2 regions of the Promicromonospora alba genome follow, and region 2 is predicted to be linked to the other one. Evidence: predicted binding sites of a transcription regulator. Region 2 holds the regulator's gene; the other holds the start of a gene.
The links. Region 2 encodes HrcA, which represses chaperone genes, less so after heat shock. Its sites were predicted from a motif close to TTNGCACTCGNNNNNNNCGAGTGCNAA; they were not measured.
Positions count from the first base shown of each region.

Region 1: a site for HrcA is predicted at 1,840-1,866, ahead of ACFO6V_RS26825 (Hsp20/alpha crystallin family protein). Genes of this name have one in related genera too.

Region 1 covers NZ_JBHSFI010000009.1:311,887-316,092, reverse strand. Annotated here, with positions in the region: gene ACFO6V_RS26830 (golvesin C-terminal-like domain-containing protein) at 1-1,123, opposite strand, end outside; gene ACFO6V_RS26825 (Hsp20/alpha crystallin family protein) at 1,300-1,746, opposite strand; gene ACFO6V_RS26820 (methylenetetrahydrofolate reductase) at 1,919-2,863, opposite strand; gene ACFO6V_RS26815 (carbohydrate ABC transporter permease) at 3,075-3,998, opposite strand; gene ACFO6V_RS26810 (carbohydrate ABC transporter permease) at 3,998-4,206, opposite strand, start outside.
Region 2 covers NZ_JBHSFI010000003.1:1,071,678-1,075,883, reverse strand. Annotated here, with positions in the region: gene ACFO6V_RS10090 (helix-turn-helix transcriptional regulator) at 1-627, opposite strand, end outside; gene ACFO6V_RS10085 (hypothetical protein) at 715-900, opposite strand; gene hrcA (heat-inducible transcriptional repressor HrcA) at 1,262-2,281, shown strand; gene dnaJ (molecular chaperone DnaJ) at 2,321-3,442, shown strand; gene ACFO6V_RS10070 (16S rRNA (uracil(1498)-N(3))-methyltransferase) at 3,453-4,206, shown strand, end outside.

The DNA of each region.
Region 1 (4,206 bases), on a different contig from region 2:
GCCAGGCGCCGCCACCCGCGGACTGATCCACCCGGACGGTCGACGAGCTGGTCCCCGTGTAGACGATGAAGGGCGTGGACGTGTTGTAGCCCTCGATGCCGGGGAACCACGCCTCCACCCGGTACGAACCGTCGGACGGGATGGTGGCCGAGAACGTCGCCAGGTCGCTCACCTCGGCAGGCGTCGCGTAGCGGTAGCTCGCGCCGTAGCGCTCGGCCGAGAAGGACGACGTCAGCCATGACCCGCCCGCCGCGAATCCCGGCGACGTGTTGTCGACGATGACCGACCAGCTGGAGCCTGCCAGAGCTGCCGCCACCTCCGACCGGAGCTGCGGCAGCATCGAGTACAGGACGTCGCCCGGGCAGGCCGTCGCGGTGTAGTCCCGGTGCCCGTAGATCTGCGTCGGTGCGATCCCGTACTGGTCACAGATGTAGGCGCACAGCTCGACCAGACGACTCCAGAGCTGCGCCGGCGGCGTGGCGCTCGTGTACGTGCCCTGGTTCTCGATGCCGATGGCCTGGCTGTTCTGCCCCGGGGCGTGCGCGCCCACCACCGTTCCGCTGCCGCTCTGGAGCCTGGCCAGCGACCCGTGCCGGCCCTCCATCACGTAACCGCCGCGGCTCAGCGTGAGGTGCTGGCCGGTGTCGACCCAGCCGTTCTCGAAGTGCCACTGCTGGATGTCGCGGGCGATCTGGTAGCCGGCGGCCTGCGAGTAGTCGGTGACGTTCGCCGACGCCGTGTGGTGGATCAAGATCTTGTTCGGGTTGGTCGAGACCGTCTCTATGGTGCCCCGGGCGGCAGCAGCGCCCCAGGTGCTGCAGCTCGCGATGACCGGCGCCGCGACCTCCACCCCGGCCAGGGCCCCGGGAGGAGCGTCAGCCGGCGCCTCCGGGTCGGGCGCCAGGGACTGCTGGACGTCGGTCGCCCGCGCCGCAGGAGCTGCCGCCAGGACCGCCGCCGGGGCCGCCGCAGCTGCCGCGCTCGCGGGAGCCGCTATGGTCGCGCCCGCGGCACCGATGCCGAGGACGACGGCGCTGCGCAGCAGGTCGCGCCGGTCGAGCGAGCCACGGCTGTCGTGGTTGTCGTGGCTGTGGTCGGTGGAGCTGGGGACGTGTTCGTGCACGGGTGCCTCCACGGGTCGGTCGCGCTGATACGGGCCGATTGCCTCCGTAGTATCGGCCACTGCGCTGCCCTCCGACACATCACATCCGGGCCATATCCTGCACGCGATGCCTCCCGGCCCCCGGCACGTCAGACGCCCAGGCCACCGGAGTGACCTGGGCGTCTGACAGGTGAGCCCTAGGACTCGATGGTCTGCGACGCGCCCTGGGCGATCGACGTCGCACTGCCGGTGTGCGACACCTCGACCTTGCGCGGCTTCGCGTCCTCGCTGACCGGGATCGTCAGCGAGAGGACGCCGTCGGCGTACGAGGCCGAGATGCTGTCGAGGGCGAGCCCGCGGCCCACCGTGAGCTGCCGTGCGAACGTCCCCGTGGGCCGCTCACGGACCAGCCACTGGGCGTCACCGTCGGACCGCTGCGTGCGCTCGGCGCGGATCGTGAGCGTCCGGTCCTCTACCGACACGTCGATGGTGCCGGGGTCGACGCCGGGCAGGTCCATCGACAGGACGTAGTGGTCACCCGTGCGGAACAGGTCCATCGGCATACCGCCGGACTGCCGAGCGTTGCCGGCGAACGTGCTGAACAACCGGTCCATCTCCTGGAACGGGTCCCAGTAGGTAGCCATCGCGCATCACCTCCTACAACGATGCGGCCCTGGCCCTTCCAGGGCCGCAGCGATCGACGACGGGGCTGGCCGCCGTCCGGCTACGCCTCAATTCTGGCACTCTCACTCCGAGAGTGCCAACCCCCTGGACGCACCCGATCGCTCCCGGCGAACATGCCCGGAGCGGACCCGGTCAGGCTGCCGCCCGACCCGTCAGGCCTACGCGTTCGAGCAGGTCCAGAGCCGGCCGATGCTTGTTGAACGTGTACACGTGGACGCCGGGGGCACCGGCGTCAAGCACGTCGCGGGCGAGCGTCGTGGAGTACTGGAGGCCCCGCTCGTGCTGGGCCTCGGGGTCGACGTCGCCGCCGGGCCCCGTGAGCCGGTCGAGCTCCCGCAGGAGGCCGGCCGGCGCGGCGACGCCCGTGAGCTCCTCGACGCGGCGCAGGCGACGGGCCTCCGTGGCGGGCAGGATCCCGGCGAGGATCGGGATGGTCACCCCCGCCGAGCGAGCCGACTCGACGAACCCGGTATAGGACTCGGCACGGTAGAAGAACTGGGTGATCGCGAAGCTCGCGCCGGCCTCCTGCTTCTCCAGGAGCCGCCGCACCTCCTGCTCACGCGTGGTGCCGGCCCCGGGATTGCCGTCCGGGAACGTCGCGACGGCGATGGTGAGCGGGCGGGCGGCCGACCGCAGGGCGGTGCTGGCGTCCGCCGCACAACGACGTTCGTCCACCTGCCGCAGCAGCCGGACCAGGTCGATGCTGGACCGCACGTCGTCGTCCGCGGGACGCCAGTCCGGCTCGTCGCGCGGCGGGTCCCCCCGCAGGGCGAGGAACGAGCGCACGCCGGCGTCGAGGAACTCGTCGATCACCTCGGACACGTCCTCGCGGGACGCACCCACGCAGGTCAGGTGGGCCACCGGCAGCACGGGCGTGCCCCTGAGCAGCGTGGCGAGCACCTCGCGCGACGTCGCGCGGTCGCCACCCGCGGCGCCGTACGTGACGGACACGAAGTCCGGGCGGGCCGCCACGAGGCGCTGAGCCGTCTCCCAGAAGTTCGGTGCGGCGTCGGGCCGGCGCGGTGGCATGAGCTCGAACGACACCGTGGGGCGGTGCGGGTGTACCTCGGCGACCATGGCTGCTCCATCGAACCTGGCGTGAGCACCTTACGTCCTCACGCCACGGCCTCGAGGCAGGAAGTCGGCAGGTTGCTGCGGTGTCAGGGAGCCAGGACTCTCGACCGCTCTGGATGGGTTCGCCACCATGCTAAGCGAATGTCCACCACTGGGACAGAATTCGTCCGACGGTCGAGACGACCCGGCTCACCGACTGTACGCGCCGAGTCGCCTACTTCACCGACCCGGCCACCAGGCCGCCCACGAGCCGCTTCTCGATGGCCATGAACAGGATGACCACGGGCACGATCGCCACGATGGACACCCCGAACACGTAGTGCCACGACGTCTCGTACTGACCCACGAACTTCGTCAGCGCCACGGACAGCGGCTGGTTGCCGGCCGTCGACAGCAGCACCAGCGACGCCGCGAACTCGTTCCAGGACGCGACGAACGTGAACACCACCGCCGTCACGATCCCGGGCCATACCAGCGGCAGGTTGATCTTCGTCAGGACGGTGAACGTGCCGGCGCCGTCGATCTGCGCGGCCTCGTCGACCTCCTTCGGGATGCTCGCGAAGAAGCTGTGCATGATCCAGACCGCGAACGACAGGTTGAACGCGGCGTTGACCAGGATCATCGCGGCCCACGTGTCCAGGATCCCGAGGGCGATGAACTGGCGGAACAGGCCCGAGGTGAGCACCGCCGGCTGCACCATCTGGGTCACGATCACGAGGAACAGGAACACGAGGCGGCCGGGGAACCGGAACCGCGCCGTGTAGTAGGCGGCAGGCAGCGCCACGGCGAGCACGAGCAGCGTGGCGCACAGCGAGATCACCAGGGTGGAGATCAGGTTCTGCAGCAGCGGCGTCTCGGGCGTGGCCCACATCGTGACGTAGTTGTCCCAGTGCCACTCCGTGGGGAAGTAGGTGGGGTCGACCGACCTGATCTCGGCCTTGGTCTTCACCGAGCCGAAGAACATGATCAGGTACGGCAGCATGAACACCACCAGCACCACGAGGCCTGCGAACATGCGCAGCAGCAGGGACCCGATCGGCACCTGGTCCGCTGTGTACTTCCGCACGCGCTTCGGGTTGTCCGACGGCGGCCGGGTCGCCTTGCGCGGCGCGGTCGCCGAGGCGGTGGTCACGGTCATCAGACCTCCTCGAGGGGGCGGACGACCCGCACGTAGATGGCGACGATCCCGATGACCACCAGGAACGCGATGACGGACAGCGCGCTGGCCAGGTCGATCTGCCGCTGGTTCTGCATGTACTTGAAGATCATGGTCATCACGGTGTCGGCGTCGTAACCGGGGATGGAGCCCGTCATGACGCGCAGGATCGGCAGGGAGTTGAAGACGT
Region 2 (4,206 bases):
GACGCCCAGGCGCGCCAGGTCGAGGCGGGTGGTGAGGCGGGCCCGGTCGAGCTCGGCCATGACGGTGCGCAGGGGGTGCGCGCGTCCGACGTCGTCGCTGCGGTAGGTGAGCAGCAGGAGCAGGCCGGCGGGTGCGGTGCGGGCGAGGCGGAGGGCGACGGCGCGGGTGACGTCGTCGGACCAGTGCAGGTCCTCCATGATCACGACGACGGGGCGCTCGGCGGCGAGCCCGGTGAGCAGGTTCGCGAGGACCTCGGGAAGGCGGTCCGCTCCGGCGTCCGACGCCGGGGTGACGAGCTGGGGAGCGACGACGGACAGGGCACCTGCCGCGGGCCCGGCAGCGGCGACCACTGCCTCGGGGCCTACCGTCCGGACGATCCCGCGCAGCAGTCCGGCGAGAGCCGCGTAGGGGAGGGGTCCGGACCCCTCGTCGGCGCACTGCCCGGTGAGGACGGGGACGCCGTCGGCGTGCGCGGTGAGCTCGTCGAGGAGGCGGGTCTTGCCGATCCCTGCCTCGCCCGCGATCACTATCGTGCGGTTGCCACCCGAGCGGACTGCGTCGAGGGCGGCTGTGAGCTCGCCGAGCTCTCGGGCTCGACCCACCAGGCGGGCGCGGGGAACCGGCATGGGCTCATCGTCCCATGCCGGTCCTGTCGTCGGTCCGCTGGTCATCGTTGCTGGTCATGACTGTCCGGCACGGTCTGGCGCCGCGCGTCAGGCGACGCGGGGCCGGGCCGTGCGGGCAGCCTTGGCCCGGCTGGTCTGCTCGGCGGCGTGGTGCTCGGCCGCCTGCCGACGGGCGATCTCCTTGCGCTCACGGGCCACGCGGGACTGCTCGGCCCGGCGGTTGAGGTCCTGCTCGTTCCTGCGGTACTCGGCGAAGTCGGAAAAACCGAACATGGTGTTGCCTCCTGGTCGTCGCCGGCCCGTCGCCGGCGATGACTCAAGGTTCGTCCGTGAGGTACCCCCGGCGGATCGGGCGGTCGCCGCATCTTTCGGACCGGGTCTGCTGAGGTGTGAGGTGGTGCCTAAGGCATTGCCCTAGTCCGCCGCTCGCGAACGTGGCGTACGCCTCCGTCACCCGCGTGACCTGCGCGTCGGGCCTGCTCAGAGACGTTCTGTGCGAAGCAGTGGCGGGTCGGGGACTTGGCCTGTGGCGTGTGCCGCGTAGGATTGGCACTCGGCTGGCGAGAGTGCTGGAGCGCCGGCCGGAACCCGGGTGCAGGTCCCGGACGTTCTACCTGGGACGGAGGTGAGCGCGGTGAGCGAAGAACGCAGACTCGATGTCTTGCGAGCGATCGTGGAGGACTATGTCCGGACACGGGAGCCCGTGGGCTCCCGCATACTCACGGAGCGGCACAAGCTCGGTGTGTCCCCGGCGACCGTGCGCAACGACATGGCCGCCCTGGAAGAGGCCGGGCTCATCGCCCAGCCCCACACCTCGGCCGGCCGCATCCCCACGGACAAGGGCTACCGCCTGTTCGTGGACCAGCTGGCAGAGGTGCGGCCGCTGACCGTGCCCCAGAAGCGCGCCATCGAGACGTTCCTGTCCGAGGCGGTCGACCTGGACGACGTGGTAGCCCGCGCCGGACGCCTCATCGCGCAGCTGACGGGCCAGGTCGCCGTCGTGCAGTACCCGTCGCTGCGTCGTTCCGGGCTGCGGCACCTGGAGCTCGTCCCCTCCGCCGAGGGGCGGCTCCTCGTCGTCGTCATCACGGACACGGGACGGGTCGAGCAGCGGTACCTCGACGTGCCCCTCGGGATGGACGACGGGACGCTCGGCGAGCTGCGCGCGCGCTTCAACGCCGCGGCCGCCGGCCACCGGCTCACCGAGATCGGCACCGCCTTCGCGCGGGTCACCGAGGCGATGCCCGACGAGCATCGCGCGCTGGGTACGGCCGTCGCCGAGGTGGTGACCGCCGCGCTCGCCGAGGAGAGCGAGGAGCGCATAGTGCTGACGGGCCAGGCCAACCTGGCGCACTCCAGCATGCGGTTCGAGCAGGGCCTGCGTCCCGTGCTCGAGGCCCTCGAGGAGCAGGTGGTCCTGCTCGGCCTCCTCACCGACATGACCGACGACGCAGGCGTTGCCGTGAGCATCGGCCACGAGAACCGGCTGGCCGGCCTGTCCGAGACCTCGGTCGTCACGTCCGGCTACGGCTCGTCCGACGGGGACTCCGTCGCGATCCTGAGCTCGATCGGCCCCACCCGTATGGACTACCCGGGCACCATCGCCGCGGTGCGCGCCGTCGCGCGCTACCTGTCGCGTGTGCTGCCCAGCTGACATCCCCCTTTCCACACACCTCCTCACAAAGAGAGACCTGTGACCGACTACTACGAGATTCTCGGTGTTCCGCGCGACGCCTCGCCCGAGCAGATCAAGAAGGCATACCGCAAGCTGGCCCGCGAGCTGCACCCCGACGTGGCAGGCAACGTGGGCGAGGACCGGTTCAAGGATGTCGCGCGCGCCTACGAGGTGCTGTCCAACCCGGACAAGCGCCAGCAGTACGACATGGGCGTGGACCCGACCGCGCCGGGTGGCGGCGCCGGCGGTGGGTTCGGTGCCGGGTTCGGTTTCCAGGACATCTTCGAGACCTTCTTCGGCGGCGGCCAGCCCGCCGGGCCGGTCCCGCGCGCCCGGCGCGGCAACGACGCGCTGGTGCGGCTCGACCTCGAGCTCGCCGAGGCGGTGTTCGGCGCCAAGCGCGAGATCCAGGTCGACACGGCGGTGGTGTGCAACACCTGTGCCGGCGACGGCGCACGGCCCGGCACCTCGGCGCGCACCTGCGACGTCTGCCACGGCCGCGGTTCCGTGCAGCGGGTCGCGCGCTCGTTCCTCGGCCAGGTCATGACCAACCAGCCCTGCTCCGCCTGCGGCGGCTTCGGCACGGTCATCCCCGAGCCCTGCGCCGACTGCGCCGGCGAGGGCCGCGTGCGTTCGCGCCGCACCGTCTCCGTGAACGTGCCCGCGGGCGTCGACACCGGTACGCGCATCAAGCTCTCCGCCCAGGGTGAGGTGGGCCCGGGTGGCGGCCCCGCCGGCGACCTGTACGTCGAGATCCGGGAGCGCGCGCACGACACGTTCGTGCGGCGCGGCGACGAGCTGCACTGCACCCTCCAGGTCCCGATGACGGCGGCCGCGCTCGGCACCGTCCTCGAGCTCGACACCCTGGACGGGCTCCAGGAGATCGACCTGCGCCCGGGCACGCAGCCCGGCCAGGTCATGACCCTCAAGGGCCTCGGCGTGGGGCACCTGCACTCGACCGGGCGCGGCGACCTCAACGTGCACATCGAGGTCCAGGTGCCCACGGCCCTGGACGAGGAGCAGACGGCGCTCCTGCAGCAGCTCGCGGTCCTGCGCGGCGAGGAGCGGCCCGAGTCGCGCCTCGCGTCCGTGCACGGCGGTGTGTTCTCGCGGCTGCGCGACAAGCTCAGCGGGCGCTGACCGCCCACCCATGAGCGCGCCAGTCTTTCTCGCGGAGGCGTCCACCGCCCATCCGCTCTCGGAGTACGCCGCGGGCTCGGTCTACGTGCTCGACGGCGCGGAAGGCCGGCACGCCGGCGTCGTCCAGCGGCGCGGTCCCGGGGAGCGGATCGACGTCGTCGACGGCGCGGGCGTACGCCTGCGGACCGTCGTCGAGTCGGTGGCCGGCGCCGAGGTGCACCTCCGGGTCGAGGAGGTGGACGTCGAGCCGACGCCCGCCGTCGTCGTGACGCTCGTCCAGGCCCTCGCGAAGGGCGACCGCGACGAGATGGCCATAGAGGCCGCCACCGAGGTCGGTGTGGACGCGATCATCCCGTGGCAGGCCGAGCGGTCGGTCGTCGTCTGGCGCGGGGACCGGGCCGCGAAGTCGCGGGCACGCTGGGTGAGCACCGTGCGGGCCGCGACGAAGCAGGCCCGCCGCTGCCGCATACCCGACGTCGAGCTGCCGCTGAGCACCAAGCAGCTCGCGGCCAGGACCCGCTCCGTCGTCGAGGCGGGCGGGACCGTGGCCGTGCTGCACGAGGAGGCGAAGGCGGGCCTGGCGACGGTAGCGCTGCCCTCCGCCGGCGAGGTGCTTCTCGTCGTCGGCCCCGAGGGCGGGATCTCGGAGGCCGAGGTCGCCCTGCTGATCGAGGCGGGCGCGGTCACCGCGCGCTTGGGCCCGCACGTCCTCCGCACGTCGACGGCGGGCCCGGTGGCGATAGCCCTCCTGAGCACCCGCCTGA